Linked DNA regions of Mastigocladopsis repens PCC 10914. Each later gene encodes a partner of the first gene's protein in a complex. Links are inferred from orthologs where the notes say so. Each region holds a gene or a part of one and is shown in the gene's direction. Other genes may lie near its edges. The genes, in order: mnmG and mnmE.

What was found.
Region 2: the proteins of mnmG (region 1) and mnmE are in contact, whole or in part, in a solved structure (PDB 9HIP), measured with the Escherichia coli proteins. The link is inferred for Mastigocladopsis repens PCC 10914 from one-to-one orthologs.

The regions. Positions count from the first base shown.
Region 1 is NZ_JH992901.1:3,566,124-3,575,994, reverse strand. What follows is about bases 2,194-5,162. They hold mnmG (tRNA uridine-5-carboxymethylaminomethyl(34) synthesis enzyme MnmG), read left to right. Parts: upstream 2,194-2,701; coding sequence 2,702-4,624; downstream 4,625-5,162. Other genes in these bases: MAS10914_RS0118095 (hypothetical protein), read left to right, coding at 4,862-5,162; MAS10914_RS0118105 (D-alanyl-D-alanine carboxypeptidase family protein), read right to left, coding at 2,194-2,525. Outside these bases: MAS10914_RS0118115 (MAPEG family protein), read left to right, coding at 1-156; MAS10914_RS0118110 (IS5/IS1182 family transposase), read left to right, coding at 200-1,120; MAS10914_RS35665 (hypothetical protein), read right to left, coding at 1,472-1,624; more of MAS10914_RS0118105, read right to left, coding at 1,653-2,193; more of MAS10914_RS0118095, read left to right, coding at 5,163-6,184; MAS10914_RS36665 (VOC family protein), read right to left, coding at 6,315-6,434; MAS10914_RS0118090 (hypothetical protein), read right to left, coding at 6,416-6,664; MAS10914_RS0118085 (hypothetical protein), read left to right, coding at 7,072-7,293; MAS10914_RS35010 (hypothetical protein), read right to left, coding at 7,431-7,595; MAS10914_RS0118075 (hypothetical protein), read right to left, coding at 7,870-8,076; MAS10914_RS0118070 (GH1 family beta-glucosidase), read left to right, coding at 8,218-9,585; MAS10914_RS0118065 (tyrosinase family protein), read right to left, coding at 9,767-9,871. UniProt on the Escherichia coli protein: NAD-binding protein involved in the addition of a carboxymethylaminomethyl (cmnm) group at the wobble position (U34) of certain tRNAs, forming tRNA-cmnm(5)s(2)U34.
Region 2 is NZ_JH992901.1:550,390-560,277, forward strand. The notes cover bases 2,618-5,603. They hold mnmE (tRNA uridine-5-carboxymethylaminomethyl(34) synthesis GTPase MnmE), read left to right. Parts: upstream 2,618-3,406; coding sequence 3,407-4,801; downstream 4,802-5,603. Other genes in these bases: MAS10914_RS0104565 (hypothetical protein), read right to left, coding at 2,976-3,206; MAS10914_RS0104575 (SDR family NAD(P)-dependent oxidoreductase), read left to right, coding at 4,938-5,603. Also shown: MAS10914_RS0104545 (aspartate carbamoyltransferase catalytic subunit), read right to left, coding at 60-1,049; MAS10914_RS0104550 (CBS domain-containing protein), read left to right, coding at 1,404-2,339; more of MAS10914_RS0104575, read left to right, coding at 5,604-5,708; MAS10914_RS0104580 (alkaline phosphatase D family protein), read left to right, coding at 6,195-7,787; MAS10914_RS0104585 (peptidoglycan-binding domain-containing protein), read left to right, coding at 7,954-8,427; MAS10914_RS0104590 (1-acyl-sn-glycerol-3-phosphate acyltransferase), read right to left, coding at 8,438-9,883. UniProt on the Escherichia coli protein: Exhibits a very high intrinsic GTPase hydrolysis rate. Involved in the addition of a carboxymethylaminomethyl (cmnm) group at the wobble position (U34) of certain tRNAs, forming tRNA-cmnm(5)s(2)U34.

The DNA.
Region 1 (9,871 bases):
AATCCATCCGATAACCTCAAGAACCTGTTTGAGATCCCAGTACTTTTTTATGCACTCGTTCTATACCTGTTCATCACAAAGCAGGTGGATACAGTGTATGTGAACGCTGCGTGGGTCTTTGTTGTATTTCGCGTATTGCATAGCGCTGTCCATTAGACATCTCCGGAAAATAAATAATTCCTGGTAAAATCATATACAAATGTATTTTTACCAAACTATTGTGGGTTCTCTATTTGAGCATATTCAACATCATCCTCTAGATGCACAGCGTTTAATTGGTCTCAAGTATGAGCAATTAGAGCAACTTTTAGAACAAGCGAGAGAGGTGCATAACCAAAAACAAGTATCATCTGAGTCTAAAAAGGTAAGAATTATTGCGGGTGGAGGAGGTCGCAGACCTAAACTGTCGTTGGAAGAGCAAATAATTTTAACTTTGACATATCTCAGACATTTAACAACATTTCAATTGCTGGGCATCCAATTTGGGGTAAGTGAGACAACTGCAAACGATACATTCAATTATTGGTTTCCAATTCTAGGAGAATTATTACCACCAAGCCTACTTGAGCAGGTAAAAAAAAACTCAAGTGACTACCAAGTTGTTCAAGAAATTTTAACCGAGTTTGAGCTAATAGTAGATAGCTATGAACAGCCAAGAGAGCGGCCTGGGGAATATGAAGAGCAAAAAGAATATTACTCTGGCAAAAAGAAAAACCATACTATGAAAAATCAAATTATCGTTTTACCTGAGGGGAAAGATATTATTGATGTAGTAGCAGGAAAACCAGGAACAAAAAGTGACATCAATTTATTTCGGGAACATCAAAAAGGATTTGACCCCAATCAGAGGTTTCATGGTGACAAAGCATACGCAGGAGAAGAATCAATCAAGACCCCAACGAAAAAGCCAAAAAAACAAGAATTAACTCCGGAACAAAAAGAACGAAATAAAGAATTGGCCAAGGAACGAATATTTGTTGAACATTTAATTCGTGTCGTGAAAATATTCCGAGTAGCCCAAGAACGGTTTCGGTTAAATCCTAATAAATATGAACAAATAATTATGACTATTTGTGGACTTGTAAGACTCCGACTTGGAACCTTAGTTTTCTCATCATAAAAGAGCGGAATAATTCTCAAGTACAATTCCTGTACATAGCCACTTATTTTTGCCCTCTTCTTAATAAGAAACATCTCAAACCCTTATTGTTACGTGTTGTCTAGCTCACTTTTGGAATTGGCGATTGCGCGAAGCGCAGTGCCCCTTGGGCAATCGCACGCTAAAAGTCACTTCGGCAAACAATTTGAGTATTTTCGGAGATGTCTATTGCACATTCAATCTCATCATGCTTCGATTCTACTTGTACCTCATTGCCACACTTGCAGTGTGGTTCATCGCGCTCCGCGCAGCCCTTACACACTTTGTGGGTAGCTTATAAGTCTTTCAAGATAAGCATTTCAGGATTTTACATTATCTTGATACAATCAACCCTAATAAGCTCGACGCGCCTTGCGCGGCTCCCTCTGGGAGCATCGCGCCTGTGCGGCGATCGCTGCGTGCCATCGCAGTCCATAATCTATGTAGTTCAATTCTACCACTTACTTGAAACTGCCCAGCAAACACTTCTTTATTTTTACTTTATGAATTAGATCTAAAGAGGTGTTATCCAATAGTTAATTCCCCCAACAACTTTATTTTGAAAACCAAATTGGGTCAATCTTTCTGGTGGTAAACCGACATAAGTCCAGTGAAGCGTATCATATTCTACAGTCCGATACCAACCATTTTTATTAAGAGCTTGTTTCTGCACTTCATTTGATACTCTTAAATCAACTGCTAGTCCCCAAAGATGTTGTGATGTGCCTGGAGGTGCAACAACACCAAGAATTTTTGTTTCCTTACCCAGCTGCACTTGTTCTAAAGTATTTCTGTTTGCGTATTTCTGCCAAAATCTTAAATTGGTAGCAAAACTGCGAGTACAATCACTAGCGCCATAACCTGATTTTAGAGGAATTTGTACTTGCATTGCTATATTTAAAGCATCTGCCGCTGACTTTTGTAAATAACAGTTACTTGTACCATTTACTTTACTCAGTGTTAGAGTAGATTGAAACTGTTTTGTTTCCTGCTCGTTATTAAATACAACTTTTGGCGGTAGTTTAATTTCAGGTTTTTGATTGATGAAAACTGCACCATATGCTCGCAGTAATATGTATTCAAATGTGTTAGGAGCAGGAATTGTTGGTAAATGACCTGTAATTGCTGCCAAAAACCGCTCTTTGTCAGTCAAATTCGGGTTGGGAATTGGAGGTAGGTTTGGAGTGGGAGATATGACTCGTTGAGGAAGATTTGTACAATTTATAATTAAGTTTCTATCGTCCACAGAAGGAGCAATTAGACAATTTGCTGTATTTTGAATATTTGCCATGACCATATGGCGTGTGATTGCTTGACTAGCCACTAATGCAAAAGAAATAAAAGCAATTAGAATGTAAAAAAAGGCATTTTTAAAAAAGCGTTTCATTGTCCTAGTTTACGGTAGATATATCCTCTGGTTTCAATGGTGGCAATCACCCTATCAATCTTTCAATCGCTTTTCAAGAAAGCCAAAGCTCAAAATATACAATGCGATTGGAATTTACGGCGATGCAACCACTGTATCGGTTAACATTGAGATTGACTATATGCTTGCTTTAAAGTATGACCATGCACACTTGTGTTGAATTCCAAGACGCTTTTGATGTCATCGTCGTCGGTGCAGGTCACTCCGGTTGTGAAGCAGCCCTTGCTACCGCACGCCTTGGCTGTCGTACTTTACTGTTGACACTTAACTTGGATAAAATTGCTTGGCAACCCTGTAACCCAGCAGTGGGTGGTCCAGCAAAATCCCAGTTGACCCATGAGGTGGATGCCCTTGGCGGGGAAATGGGCAAAATGGCGGATCGCACTTATTTGCAAAAGCGCGTTCTCAACTCTTCACGGGGACCTGCGGTTTGGGCATTACGCGCCCAGACAGATAAACGAGAATATGCAGCTGTGATGAAGGCTCTTGTTGAGAACCAAGAAAACTTGACAATCCGCGAGGCAATGGTCACAGATTTGGTGCTGGGCACAAACGATGAGATTATCGGTCTTCAGACGTATTTTGGTGTGGCGTTTCAGTGCAAAGCAGTCATCTTGACGACGGGTACGTTCTTGGGAGGACGGATTTGGGTTGGTAACAAGTCAATGGCGGCGGGACGTGCTGGAGAATTTGCCGCCGAGGGTTTAACCCAAACCCTCAATCGCTTGGGATTTGAAACAGGAAGACTAAAAACGGGAACCCCCGCACGGGTAGACAAACGGTCTGTAGACTACAGTAAGATGATACCCCAGCCAGGAGATGAGGAAGTCCGCTGGTTTAGCTTTGACCCAGAGGTCTGGGTAGAACGGGAGCAGCTGCCTTGTTATATTACCCGCACCACACCCGAAACCCATCGCCTGATTCGGGAAAATCTACAACTATCCCCAGTTTATGGGGGGTGGGTGGATGCCAAAGGACCGCGTTATTGTCCCAGTATTGAAGATAAGATTGTACGCTTTGCCGACAAGGAAAGCCACCAAATTTTCATTGAACCCGAAGGACGAGATATCCCCGAACTTTATATTCAAGGGTTTTCTACAGGGTTGCCTGAAAATTTGCAACTGCAAATGTTACGGAGTCTCCCGGGTTTAGAAAACTGTGTCATGCTCCGCCCAGCTTATGCTGTAGAGTATGATTATTTACCTGCTACCCAGTGTTATCCCACAATGATGACTAAGAAGGTAGAAGGGCTGTTCTGTGCTGGACAAATTAACGGAACAACTGGCTATGAAGAAGCAGCAGCTCAAGGTTTGGTGGCTGGAATCAATGCAGCTCGTCTTGTTCGTGGTCAGGAAATGATTGTTTTCCCTCGTGAACAAAGTTACATCGGTACGCTAGTTGACGACCTATGTACGAAAGACTTACGGGAGCCTTACCGTATGCTCACAAGTAGATCCGAGTATAGACTAATACTACGGTCTGATAATTCCGACCAGCGCTTGACACCATTAGGATGGGAAATCGGCTTGATCGATGACCGACGTTGGGAGCTTTTTACTCGCAAGCAAGAGAAGATTGCAGCAGAAAAAGAACGGCTGTACGCCACACGGGTGAAAGAGCATGATGATATTGGAAGGGCGATCGCCCTTGCCACTCAACAAGCCATCAAAGGCTCAATTACCCTAGCTGACTTACTGCGGCGTCCAGGATTGCATTATGTAGACCTCGACAAATTCGGATTGGGAAATCCCAATCTCGATCGCATCGAGAAAGAAGGCGCAGAAATTGACATCAAGTATTCTGGCTATTTGCAAAGACAGCAAAATCAGATAGACCAAATTGCCCGTCAGGCTCACCGCCAGTTACCTGCGGACTTGGATTATGCAGCCATTGATACTCTTTCTAAAGAAGCACGGGAAAAACTGAGCAAGGTAAAACCCTTGACCATCGGTCAAGCTGCTCGCATTGGAGGCGTAAATCCAGCTGATATCAATGCCTTGCTCATTTATCTAGAATTACGTAAAACCAAAACCCAAAGGGAATTTCCAGCGTTGGCTTGAAAACAACTCCACAAGAGCGAGTATAGTGGTAGGGGAAATCTCAGGAGACTGGTATGATAGATGACATTAAATTAATAACTGGCATCATCAACAGTCCCTGGATTAAAGTAGAATTTCATACCAACTGTCAATCAACTCGTTGATTAAAACGAGAGATGGGATATTTTATCCAAAGTCTTTATTTGTAGGCAGGGGAAACGAAATTTATCTTCCCAGGAGCCAGAAGTTAACAACGCTATGTCACAAAAAGCCAATACGTATCTCATTCTTCCAGAATCATCAGAGGAGTTAATCGCCAGCGAACCCTGGTCAATAGAAACCTATGCTGATGGCTTGATGGATGAACTCTTTGCCGAAATCGACCTGATTCTGGATGGTAATGATAACCTACCTTTCCAAACGGCGCTGCCTCAAGAGCACATTCGTCATGTGCAAATGGTGACAGTACCGCAAATTGTCATCCCAGAAACACAGATCCGCCCCATACAGAAAGTTTCCAAAGCTAGGAACAACCCCTTGAGTACAGTAGTAGTAGGTACTCCAGGTGTTAGTAGACCCATAAGCAAACCACCTCAAAAATCTCAACAGACAAAGAGCATAGTGCTTTGGGTGGGAGTCACCATCGGATTAGCCATTGCTAGTGTTTTTTGGGTACTAAACTCTGGGCTGCTCAATCGTTTAGTTTCCAAATCACTTCAGCAAAGTCTCCTCAAACCGCAGGTGCAGCCCCAGCCAACCAAAGCGCAACCCCAATTGCCAACCAAAGCGCAAGTTGAGGCAGATTTGGTTAACTATATAATGGGAGCACTAGCAGTTATTGACAAACAAGAAGCAAAAAGCAATCTCAGGTTTGCAAAAACCGCCCTTACTACTGCTACTCCAGCCAACCAAACAGCCCTTGCATATATCACCCCTCAACCAACAGGTCATCTACCAGCACCCGTAGCTGCAAATAATGTCCCACCAGCCTCTAGCAACTCTACAAAGGTTGTTGAACGCATCTACATTCCGGTGTATCAAGCGCCACAGCCCATGCGCTACACGCTTCCACCTATTGCTGGCACTTCCAACCCCTTACCACCAGTAGCTACTACAGTCCCTAAGAAGACCTTGGCGAATGCTTCTAAACCTGCGCCTCCTGTCAAAATAGCCCTTAATAAGGGGCAAAAATCAGTCAAGCCTGCCACTGTACAAGCGCTTGCGGCTGTACGTCCAGAACTTAACCCTGTAGCTGTAGCCAAGCCTATGGCTGTACCGCCAGTTGAGCCTTCCAGCGTTGCAGCACCAGCACCAGCGCTCAGTCTAGCACCAGAAAAACAGGAAATGGCTTCCACAGTAACGACTCCAGAGCTTGCTGCTGTTTCCCACACCTTGGAAGGATTACTAGAGTTAGGGAACAAATCTGCTGCCTTATTTAAAATTAACGGCGTCAGTCGCCGCGTTGAAGTCGGTGAAGCTATCGGCTCAAGCGGTTGGACTTTGGTCAATGTTGCCAATGGCGAAGCCGTCATCCGCCGCAACGGTGAAGTCCGTTCGATTTATGCAGGTCAGACTTTTTAGTTATTGGTGTGAGGGGGTTACTTGATGGTCAAGAATATCTTGATAACCTATGCGCCCCCAACCCAATAACCACTTCTTGGCATTAAGTCCCTTTAATAACCGATAGGAAAAATTTCTTTGTGTCTTTGCATCAGCGTTGTGGCTGACTGACGATACTTACCAAAATCCCGTTTAAGTCACGCACGCGAGACACAATTTGTCCCCAAGGCATTCTTCGCGGCTTAACAACTTCTATGGCTCCTGCTTCCACAGCGATTGTGTATGCAGCGTCAACATCTGCTGCAATAATTGAGTTATAAATCCAACCGTCCAAGTATCGCGATTCGATGTCTGCTCTTGGTCACGGGTGAGCAAAATTCGCAGTGGGAACCGATTGCAGTCTGTAAATTCGAGTGCTAATTGTTGTTGTGCAATGTCTGCAATGCGAATGGGAGCCAAATACAAGAGTAAGCGTACTGTCACACATACAGCAGTTTTCATGTATTTGAACCATCATCGAACGTAGGGGCGTATGCCCTTACAGTGTGGTCTCTTTACCTGAAAATAGCTGTAAAAGCTTTTTTACGACAGTTTTCTCCAATGACAACAAAAATGGTTGATGTTCTTATTGCAACCGCACTCGATTTAGTTAATCCTAAGCATTTAAAACACTGGTTTACAAACTGTTGTTACTGTACCTCATAAACCTGCAATACGCTGTATCTTAATTTTTGCGCTATGGTTCTGACAAAATCAGAAAATATTTCAAAGCTGTAACAATAAAGCTTTGAAGATTCGATTTTCAGGAACTGATGGACAATTAACCTAGACAAACAACAAAGCGCCACAGGATTTCGTGCAGGATGCCGTGGCGCAATTTTTCAATAGTTATAACAGGGTGACATATCATGGCAAGCATCTTTGGCTTAATCTTCTTTTTATCTACTGTCTTGCTGGTTGTATCATCAGCTATAGAGCAAGCCGAAAGTAGAACAAGCAAAGTAGCTGTTATTCTGACTGTTGCGTTTGGCTTATCTCTCATTATCTACTGGTACGGAGAACAAAAGCTAGGAAGCGTAACGCAAGAAATTCAGGATTATCTAGTGTATGAGAATCTTTATTGTGAGTGAATGCCCAACTTACTACAAAGTATAGCAGACAGCTGGTAACTTGGTTTCAAGACTATCTATCGCGATGGCGGCGATGGCGAGCCTTTTGGGACAATCGCACTACTGCAACAACAGATTCACGAATATCTAGGTAAAAATCAGCTTGCATGATCCCAATCGCTCAGTAGCTCATGCTCCTGCTCTTTTCTCTGACGGGGTCGCAAAGGTGCTAAAGGAGTACCAATATTCGTGGGACGAAAAGATTGCTTCTTCTTAGCGGATTTGTTTTCCTGTTTGTTTGAGTCAATTTCTACAGTAGTCATGGTATTCACCTGTATGTTGTGGTTTCGGGGTTTGTGATTCTTGAGGCATCGATAAATCTGCAATCATTGCCTGAACCTTATCTATATGCCTACATCTCTATCAAGATCATCACTCTACAAAGAGTAATTTCCGGAAAAAGAAAAAACGAAGACAAACTCCCGAAGCGATGTACAGAATCTGTCTAATTATTTGATATTTGATAGAGTTACACTAACCACAATTTTCGCAATTGCTTGAGCGCAACGATAACAAGAGAAGATCAGCTCACATCCATTATGACACCTGCTGCCCGCACAGTCTCAACTCACGGGACTCCTGCCGAATTTTTCCCAAACTAGCAGCTTCTTGCAATGTCATGAAAGCATCAAAATCTTCTAACTCATACTTTGTCTTCAGAAGAATTCGCAATTGTTCTTCCGCTGCAACGCTGAGATATCCAGTTGTTATAGCCTCTTGAACGACATCACGGATTAACATCATAGCCGGAAAAATCTATGTGGTTCTGTTGACTACAACTTCTTCATGAGAAGTTTCGTTTTTGTCATCAATCTTTACAATAACTTGATGGAGCAGACTTTGTCATTCTTTAAGAGAATGGTTACGTTGCCTAAGATTGTGACTATGTATAAATTTCCAGAGGATTTTTACTGGGGTGCTGCGACTGCTGCGTATCAAATTGAAGGCGCATATCGAGAAGGTGGACGCAAGCCCAGCGTGTGGGATACCTTCAGCGCTACTCGGGGAAAGGTTCTTAACGGCGATACGGGTGCTGTAGCCTGCGACCATTACCATCGCTACAAAGCAGATGTCCAGCTCATGGCAGAATTGGGCATCAAACACTATCGCTTTAGTATCGCATGGACGCGCATCATTCCTGATGGTCGCGGCGCAGTCAATGAAGAGGGCATTGATTTCTACAAACGCTTGGTAGATTGCTTGCACGAGTACGGCATTACTCCTCATGCAACCTTGTATCACTGGGATACTCCCCAAGCACTAGAAGACTTGTATGGTACCTGGCAAAGTCGCCAGATAGCACACGATTACGCTGATTATGTCACAGTTGTGGTGAAGCGGTTGGGCGATCGCATCACCCATTGGATGACTCTCAACGAAATCCCCTGCTTTACCCACCTAAGTTATGATGTTGAGGAGCAACCACAGCACGCCCCAGGAAAACAACTCAGGAGTCGAAAGGAAGTTTGGCAAACTTCTCACCATGCCTTACTTGCTCATGGTACGGGATGCCAAGCCATTCGTGCTGCTTCACCCGTTCCCTGTCAAGTTTCCTTGGTGGATAACATCGCGGTTACAGTTCCCATCAACGAATCTCCTGCCAATATTGCAGCAGCAAAAAGCGCCTTCCACACCAATTGGGTGAATGGCGGCATTATTTTCCCAGCCCTAACTGGTACTTACAGTCCAGCAATGCTTCAGAAGCTGAAACAAGATGCCCCAGATATTCAACCAGGTGACTTAGAAATTATTCACCAACCCCTTGATGCCCTTGGTCTTAACATCTACACTGGCGCTTATGTTCGTGCTGCCAGTAATGAAGATGGTTACGAATTCCTCAACCTTCCCAAAGGCTACCCGCAGATGCATATGCCCTGGTTAAACATCTTGCCTGAAAGTATTTATTGGGGCATTCGTCATATCAGCGAAACGGTGGGGCGCAATGACTTACCAGTGTACATCACTGAAAGTGGCTGTGCAGCACAAGATGAAGTGAATTCTACTGGTGAAATCATTGACACTGACCGAATTATGTACTTACGCCAGCACCTAAAATCAGCTCATCGCGCCATCAGTGAAGGATATGGTTTAAAGGGGTATTTCGTGTGGAGTCTGATGGATAATTTTGAGTGGGCTTGGGGATACTCCCGACGCTTTGGGATTGTTTATGTGGACTACAAAACACAAAAACGCATCCCAAAAGCCAGCTTTGAATGGTACGCAGAATGTATCCGTCAGAACCGAGTGGTTTAAGACGGTGTTTATAAATAAAGGTAGGCTGTGTTACGGCTCTAGGAGTATTTTGGGCAAATGTAACTACATTTTCAGCCCTTATTAAGGAAGCGATCGCCGACGGCGATCGCTTCCTCGCCCTCCAAGCGATTATCATTCTTGTTAGAAATTGTAAGCGCTTGAGATAAACCGAAAGTTATACTTACTTAAACTTGCGAAGTGAAACCGTCTCGACAACAATGTCCTCTGCGGTCGAAGCATTTTTTGCCAGAAAAGACACTTTTAAGTTTTGGATTTCCGACGGTTG
Region 2 (9,888 bases), 3.0 Mb from region 1 along the record:
GTTGTTAGTGGTGAGTTGTGAGTTGTTTCTACTCTCTACTAACCACTAACTACTAACCACTAACTCTTACCGCTACCAATTAAGTAGAGCAGCGCCATGCGAACGGCAACACCACTGCTCACTTGAGCTTGAATTAAGCTAAATTCCGGGTCATCCATCAATTCTGAGCTAATTTCGACACCACGGTTAACTGGACCAGGGTGCAAAACTTTGACATTTGGCTTACACAGTTGCAGCCTTGAGTGTGTAATACCAAACATTTGGTGATATTCTCGTAAAGAAGGCAATAAATGAGCAGTCATCCGTTCCTTTTGCAAGCGCAAAGTCATGACAAAATCAGCATCTTGCAAAGCGGGTTCTAACTCCCAATGGAGAAACAGTTTGCCTGGTCTGCTTTCACCGTAATCTAAGAATAATTTAGGTAAGAGTGTGGGTGGTGCTGCTAGATGCACATGAGCGCCACTTGCTGTAAAACTCCAGATATTCGAGCGTGCTACCCGCGAATGTAGAATATCCCCAACAATGGCAATCTTTTTATCTTTTAAAAGTTCGATGCGGGGAAGATCAGGGTCAAGGAGAGTACAGATAGTAAATAAGTCTAGCAGGGCTTGAGAAGGATGCTCATGTTGACCATCACCAGCATTGAGGACACTGACTCGGACTCCTAGACGATCCATTTCTTGGGCGATCGCATTGGGGACTCCCGCCTCCCGATGGCGAATCACCATAATATCAGTTCCCATTGCCAAGTAAGTCTTTGCCGTGTCGAGAATCGTCTCTCCTTTTGTCATGGAAGACGTTGCTGAGGCAAAGTTTAGCGTATCTGCCGAGAGCCGTTTAGCAGCGAGTTCAAAACTGCTGCGAGTGCGGGTTGATGACTCAAAAAATAAATTCGCCACCACCTGTCCCTGCAAGGTTGGTACTTTTTTCGTGCGCCTTGATAGGACTTCTTGAAAACTGGCAGCAGTTTGCAAAACAGTATCGTACTCAACTGTGGTGAAATCAGCTAGGGAAAGAATGTGGTGACGAGTCCAGGTGGTATTAGACATAAAAGAATAACGATTTTCGTCTAAGAGACACGCAGCACACTGTCATAGGAGCATTGATGCACACTTGTAAAGCCGATTGGAGCCTGCTTGCGAGTTGAGTTTTTCTCACTCCTATTGTTGTTTCAGTGGCGCTCATTTTAACGCATCTCTACAGTTTTTTCATTTACATATGCAGACCAAATCATACCACCTGGCATCTATCAAAATAGATACCAGGTTGTCTCAATTGCTCTTAGATTTTAAGTCCCAAGCAAATGTAACGAAAAGTAACAAAATTTACCACGGATTGAAACAGGTAAGGAATTCGTCAAGTCTTGCTACATTATGAAACAGTGTTCCTTAGACAAATCAGCCATGCAACTTGATGACCTGCTGCTGAGTGAACCAGCAATAGAGGCGGCAATAGACTATCAACCACTCACTGTTGCACCGACAACATTGCTGGTAGATGTCATTGCTTTAATGAACCAAAAGCAAATTCACAGTTGCTCCTTATCTGGTGTTCATTCACCAGCAAATGCATTTACCATATATGAGACAGGCTCTAGCTGTGTCTTAGTGATGCACTTAACAGAGTTACTGGGAATTTTTACAGAACGGGATATTGTACGGCTAACGGCAGATGGCATCGATTTTGGAACGGTGACAATAGCTGAAGTCATGACGCAGCCAGTGATTACCCTAGAGCAAGCTGCTTTTAAAGATGTTTTTGCTGCTTTATTTCTATTTCGGCGATATCGCATTCGCCACCTGCCGATAGTAGGACAAAAGGGCGAAGTTATTGGTGTTGTTTCTCACGAGAGTATTCGTAACATTTTACGCCCTGTTCATCTCCTGAAGTTCATGCGTGTGGCAGATGTGATGACAACCCATGTCATTCGTGCCCCAAGGACTGTTTCGGTATTGACTTTAGCTCAGGTCATGGCAGAGTTTCGGATTAGCTGTGTCGTAATTACCGAGGAACAACTACAGTCAGATTTGGGACAATTCGTTCACCTTCCGATCGGAATCGTCACTGAGCAAGACATTGTACAATTTCAGGCAATGCAAGTGAATCTATCTGAAGTTCTGGCCCAAACTGTGATGAGTACACCCCTATTTCTGCTCAATCCTGAGGATTCTTTATGGACTGCTCTTCACCAGATGCAACGGCGACATACGAGAAGATTGGTGGTGTCTTGGCATGGAGGGACGGGACTCGGTATTGTGACTCAAAGCAGCTTACTGCGAGTCCTCGATCCTGTACAAATGTATGGAGTCATCGAAACTTTGCAGAAGACAGTTAGATAGCTACAAGATTGGTCATTGTCTTTGTCGTTGCACATCTATCGCAACTACGAGTCTGTCACTGCTAGACTAAACTTGTAGCACCCAGAGACTTCCCGCCATTTCTGTCGCCAAAGATTTAGAGATTCCAAAACCAAAAGATGTTATCTTTTGGAACCCAATCCCCAAGGCTGGTTATGGAGTCAATAGCTATGTTTATACTTAGGTATTCATCAGCTCAAGTTGCGCTTTTTTACTCTAAATGGGCAACTCATTTCAACACTGGAAGACGTTGCTTTTCAACAAACGCAACGAGTTGAGCGTTTAGTCGCAAAACTACGAGAATTGAATATTGAGCCAGATGTTTTGTAGAGTTTATGCTCTAAAAAAAAAAGAAGAGATAAAGATAGAAGAAGTTTTTTCATTCTTCATTCTTCACTCTTCTTTATTTACCGAAAAAGAACTCAGAACTCAGTTGTCAGAACTCAGAATTAACTACGAATACGTAGGCTGTGGTCAGCCAAGTTCTATACAACTGGGTGAAGAGTAGAGGTCAAGAGCCGCCTGTTTTTAATTATGGAGAAAAGAAACATTCTTTCGGTGGCTGAATCCCCCGGGTTTATCCGTGGGGTCATTCTGCGTTCTGCGTTCTACTCAATCTTAAGTATCTTCTGGAAAAACCCATTTTGGAGGTTCCATAAGTTTTTTGAGTCGTGCTGCTTCAGCTATTTCATGCATTTTTTCTAAAGAAGTCTCTTGGATGAACTTTGACGCCTCCTCTACATGGGATTTTTCATCTAAAGCGCTGTCGTTGGTTTTGGTTTCAGGATTATTTCCCTTATCCTCTTCCACGCAAACCTCCTGAGTAGTCATTTTCAGAACGGCAGTCATCTACAGCAATTCCTACTGTGGAGCACAAAGACTTGTGTTGCTCTAGTAAATCTTAACCTTGTGATTGCCGTGTGGATCTTCCATGCAACATTTCTAAAATCTAAAAAACTGTAGAGACGTGGCACGCCACGCCTCTACAGTTGCATTGTAATGTCTCTACAATCGAATATAGATTCAATATCTTGGTTAAAAGGGCGCAGATGTCGGAAATTTTTGCTACCACTGGAACCATCGCCGCGATCGCCACTGCTGTTGTTCCTCAACAGGGTAGCGTCGGCATTGTGCGCGTGTCCGGTTTGGAAGCAATGCAAATTGCTCAAACTCTTTTTTATGCACCAGGGCGTCAAGTTTGGGAAAGCCACCACATCCTCTATGGTTACATCCGCCATCCCCAAACGCAGCAACTGGTGGATGAAGCACTTTTGCTCCTCATGAAAGCACCTCGTTCTTACACCCGTGAAGATGTGGTGGAATTCCACTGTCACGGGGGAATTATGGTGGTGCAGCAGGTCTTGCAATTATGTCTCGAAAATGGCGCAAGACTAGCACAACCAGGAGAATTTACCCTACGGGCGTTTTTGAATGGGCGACTAGATTTAACTCAGGCAGAAAGTATTGCCGATTTAGTGGGAGCGCGATCGCCCCAAGCAGCACAAGCAGCACTCGTAGGTTTACAAGGGAAATTAGCTTATCCTATCCGTCAGTTACGCGCTAACTGCTTAGATGTTTTAGCAGAAATTGAAGCACGGATAGATTTTGAGGAAGATTTGCCACCTTTGGATGATAAAGCCATCATATCAGAAATCGAGAAAATTTCTGTGGAAATTTCCCGCATTTTGGCAACTGCTGACAAAGGGGAACTGTTGCGTACGGGTTTGAAAGTGGCGATCGTCGGGCGTCCGAATGTAGGAAAATCGAGCTTATTGAACGCTTGGAGCAGAACTGACAGAGCGATCGTCACCGACTTACCCGGTACAACCCGTGATGTGGTGGAATCACAATTGGTTGTCGGCGGAATTCCCGTACAGGTACTCGATACAGCAGGAATTCGCCAAACACAAGACCAAGTAGAAAAGATAGGGGTTGAGCGTTCCCGCCGTGCAGCGAGTGCAGCCGACTTAGTGCTGTTGACCATTGATGCCCAAGCAGGTTGGACAGCAGCAGACCTAGAAATTTACGAACAGGTGCAACACCGTCCGTTAATTTTAGTGATTAATAAAATTGACCTTGTCCAGACGTGCCATGATAGGTTTGATGTTGGGATACCCAACACCATTAAACAGGTTGTCAAAACAGCAGCTGCTCAAAACCAAGGTATTGCAGCGTTAGAAGCAGCGATTTTGGAAGCAGTCAGTTCAGGCAAAGTGCAAGCCGCAGACTTGGATTTAGCCATTAACCAACGACAAGCAGCAGCATTGGTAAAAGCGAAAACATCCCTGGAACAGGTGCAAGCGACAATTGCCCAGCAGTTACCTCTTGATTTCTGGACAATTGACCTGCGAGGTGCAATTTATGCTTTAGGGGAAATTACAGGGGAAGAAGTGACAGAATCAGTTCTTGAGCGGATTTTTAGTAAGTTTTGTATTGGGAAGTAAACCACACAGACGCCCAAAGGGCGTCTACACGTCTTCGCGCTTCGTTGTGACAATTTTAGCATTGAAACTTAGCACAGGCTTCTCATCTGCCATTGGATGGTTTAAATTTATTTACAAAGTTTGTGAATAGAAACGAATGTCTTTTCTCGAAGGAATTAACAACGCCAATGCATTGATTGTCGGAGCAAGCCAAGGCATTGGTTTAGGTTTTGTGCAAAAATTACTGCAAGATGACAGGTTTACCAAAGTGTATGCAACCTATCGTCTGCCAGAGTCTGCGTCCGAGTTATTAACTCTTGAAAGCCAACATTCTGACAGATTAACTTGTCTGTCGATGGATATTACTGAGGAGCCACAGATTGTTGAAGTTGTTCAACAGATCAGTGTAGCTGTTAACAAGCTTCACTTAGTTGTCAACTGTGTAGGATTGCTACATGATGGTGCTTTGCAACCAGAAAAAAGTTTAAGACGTATCAATCCAGAGTATTTGATGCGGTACTTTCAAGTCAACAGTATTGGGGCTATTCTACTTACTAAACACCTGTTACCTCTATTCCGTCATCATGAGCGCAGCGTTTTTCTCAGTATTTCTGCTAAAGTAGGCAGTATTGGTGATAACCAGCTAGGAGGCTGGTATGGGTATCGAGCCTCGAAAGCTGCACTCAATATGTTAATGCGAACAGCAGCTATTGAGTATAGAAGAACTAGCCCCAAGACTTTGGTAGTCATGTTACACCCTGGTACAACTGATACACGGCTTTCTCGTCCATTTCAAGTAAATGTACCAGAGGAAAAATTATTTTCAGTGGAACGCACAGTTAACCAATTGCTAGCCGTCATCGAACAGCTTCAGGATGGCGATAGTGGACAGTTTTTTTCTTGGGATGGTAGCCGCTTGCCTTGGTAGAAATAGGCAAAAGAAAAGAGTTGTTGCCTAATAAGAATGAGTCTTGACAAAACCCTCATTTATGAATGTCTAAGATTAAATTTATAAAGTAATAAGGTTAAGAAAAGATTATTCAGCAACAAGTCTAAAACTATTCACCTAATCGCTTGAAATAGGCAAAAGCTTTTTCAAGGCTTTTTGACTGTGTTCTTGCGAATTTCCATGAATTCAAAAAGCCAAAAAAATAAGAAAAATTCAAGAATACTTGCCTCGAGAAAACGCGAGAAACGATTCATTAGGACTATGGGGCGTTCTCATTCATAGAAATCATGTGTGGGGTGCAATATTAACAACTTTTAGCACTATTAGTCTTGTTTAAAGTATTATCGTATATGATAAATTTCTTGTAATTCGTGGTTTCCTACTCTAATGTTTTCGTTTTGATTCGGTTAAATTTTGGTTAAAGATTGGAGTAAAATCCGCGCAAATAAACTTTTTCTTAATCTTATGAAATCCAACCCTCCACAAAAGCTAAACCGTCGCCAGTTTTTGCTGCGTTCAGCCATCACTAGTGGTGGAATCATTGCCACAAACGTTTTATCAAAATCGCAAGTTTTTGCTCAAGCACCTGCCATAATCACTTCTGACAAAGAACGTCCCACCATACCTTATGGAGTCGCCAGTGGTGACATCAATGGCAATAGAGCTATTATTTGGAGTCGTAGCGATCGCCCTGCCCGGATGATTGTAGAATATGCTACTGATGAATCTTTCCGTGATGCACAACAAGTTGTCGGACCAACTGCTTCAGAAGCCAGCGACTATACAGCAAGAGTTTATCTCAAAAACCTGCCATCATCTCAGCAGATATTCTACCGAGTGACTTTCCAAGACTCAGGTGATACAAAAATCTACAGCGCCCCCGCCGAGGGGACTTTCCGAACTGCCCCTGCATATCGGCAAAATATATTCTTTGCTTGGTCTGGTGACACTGCAGGTCAAGGATGGGGTATTAATCCGGACTTCGGTGGTATGAAGATTTACGAAACCATCCGGCAACTCAACCCAGACTTTTTCATCCACTCTGGCGACACTATCTATGCCGATGGCGTTATCCAATCGGAAGTCAACTTAGATGACGGCAGTATCTGGAAAAACATTACCACAGCTGAAAAATCAAAAGTTGCCGAAACTTTGGCAGAATTCCGTGGTAATTATATATACAATCTATTAGATGAAAACGTTCGTCGCTTCAATGCTCAGGTTCCCATACTAGCGCAATGGGATGACCACGAGGTAACAAACAATTGGTATCCTGGCGAGATACTGGACGATGACCGCTACACAGTCAAGGACGTTTCCTTATTAGCACAGCGGGGAAATCAAGCATTTTTGGAATACTTCCCCATTCGGATTGATGGTGATGATCCAACCAGAATTTACCGCTCCTTCAAGTATGGTCCATTACTAGACATTTTCATGCTGGATGAGCGCAGCTACCGGGGACCAAATACAGAAAATCGCCAGACAGAACAAAGTGAAGAAACGGCATTTTTAGGCAATGCACAGGTGCGTTGGTTGAAAAACCGATTGCGGAAATCAACAGCGACATGGAAAGTCATCGCAAGTGATATGCCTATTGGACTAGTAGTTCGGGATGGTAGCACCAAGTTTGAAAACGCCGCTAACGGAGACGGTCCAGCCTTAGGACGGGAACTAGAACTTGCCGATTTACTACGGTTTATTAAACAAAACAATATCAGCAATGTTGTCTGGTTAACCGCAGACGTACACTACACAGCAGCGCACTATTACGACCCCAACAAAGCACAGTTTCAAGACTTCAAACCCTTCTGGGAGTTCGTAGCAGGTCCTCTCAACTCTGGCACATTTGGACCAAACCAACTCGACAATACCTTTGGTCCAGAGGTGAAATTTTTGGGTATACCGACAGATTTGAAACCAAATCGACCTCCAAGTGAGGGTTTGCAATTCTTTGGCACAGTCAAAATTGATAGTTCTACAGAGGTGATGACAGTAGCATTGCTTAATTTGGAAGGCAAAACCCTCTACAGTGTAGACTTGTCGCCGGAAAAATAAACCCCATAGACTTGTAGACGCCCGAGGGCGTCTACGTGCCTTCGTAGTTTATTTTATCCTGCTGCGCTAGTCCCAAATATTACTCTTGTGTGTACCAAACCTAATCCGAAATCTTTATAATTGGGCGTGATCAAGTTATTAGTACTTTATTCGAGTTGAGTTAATCATGGTAGCAGCTAATACCAACTATGACCCCACATTAAAACTTGGTTCTCAAGGTGACAAAGTTAAAGAATTACAAGCACTTTTAAACAAAAGGCTTAGTAGTCGTGAGCAAATTAAGGTTGATGGCGTTTTTGGAAGCAAAACAGAGGATGCTGTCAAAATTATCCAATATCAATTCCTCCTCAAACAAGACGGCATTGCTGGACCTCTGACCTGGAAATCTCTGCGTGCTAACTCCCCAGTCGATAAACCCACTTTGCGTCGTGGTAGCACTGGCGAACAAGTTGCAATTGTACAAAAAGTCTTGAAAGACGGCGGATATTATAACGGTGCAATTGATAGTAACTTTGGAGAGAAAACAGAAACAGCAGTAAAAGCTTTTCAGAAAGACAAAAAACTGCTTGTTGATGGCATTATTGGTGACAAGACCTGGGAAGCTTTGAGCCTACTAGCTAGTTTTATGACGGTTGATTAAATTTAAAACTTCACGAAATCATCTTCTCCAACGCCAATTGTAAGTCTTGCGTCAGGTCGTCAACTGCTTTTCTTGCTGCTTGACGACTTGTCTGATAAGTTGACCAACGTTGTGTGACTGAAATTGGCTCACCTACTGTGACTCGTGCTTTTCTCCATCCTAACCGGGGTCGTGCAGGGTTTTTCTCCCCTTTTATCCGGGCGATGAGGTCAAATAAGATTAAGGACGTTTCTGCAAATCTCTCAAAGGTTGGCTTCTCGTGAACATAAGTTCCTGTCACCGCCACAAAACTTTCCGCTAGACGCATATGTAGAGTTCGCAGAGAAGCTTCTTCCGCAATCCAGTCTGCCAAGCCTCGCTCAAGGGGTGATAATGCATGTAAGTTTGGCAAATCCTTGCGGTAGATGTCATCCCAGCCTGCTGACTCTATTCGGCGACAGCGTTCAATCACAGTTCCTTGCGATTCCAAACCGAAATATTGCTCTGCAGCTTGTAGTGACCTATCTAATACCGCCTGAAGCCGAGTTTCAAGTACCTGGTTACGGTTAGCAGATGAATCCGTTTGTGTTGCAGTTGGTGTACTTTTGTGGTAAAAGCGAGCGTAAAATTGTTCCATCTGGGAAAGAATATATTCCCCGAGGCAAAAGAGTCGCTCATAGAAAACTTTTTCTCGGTCAATCAGGGTTGATTGACCAATATGTTGCACTGACAAGCCGCAATCAGCTTCCAATTTGCCCAAAAGCCAATCTAGTTTTGCCCAAGATGGATTGATGTAGCTATACTGAATGCCAATTGGCGCAATCAAAACTTCCTCAGTTCGGTTAGCTTTGACCAAATCTTCCACACACCAGAAGCCCAAATGAGCAACACCAGGTTCCAAGGGGCTGACAATTTCGCTATGTCCATTGGTGGCTCCTTCAGGAGCTACACTCATTGGGAGTTTGCCATTGGCAAACAAATCCCGTGCTGTCTTCATACCTACCCTGTCTAAGCGCTTACCTCGATGTATTGGTAAGCCTCCTAACCGAGAAAAAAACCAACCCAACCAATCCCCAGCCCACAAAGTCATTCCCCGGTCATAAAGAAAGTGAGAATGAATTGGGTATTGCAGTAAAATTCCCATGTGACGGGCAACTTTTGGTACAGCATGGGATAACAAATACATCATGCTAAAGGGGTCATCAACCTCTGAGTGGCGAAATGCCATTAAAAAACGAATTTTGCCAGCTTGGAATTGTTGGTAGAGTTTGACGAGCGCCTCGACATTCACAGTTTCAATCTGCGTGATACCAGTTGGTAACCACGGTCGAGTCCGAAACCGCAGTAACACAGGTAGTAACCTCTGGGTAATGAATAGTACAACTGGGTTAAAGCGCTGGGGAATAAACTCTAAGGGCGGTTGAGCTAGTTGAATCGAATGAGGCAAGGCGGCTCTCCAAGGTGTGTTCCTAAGCATAAAGA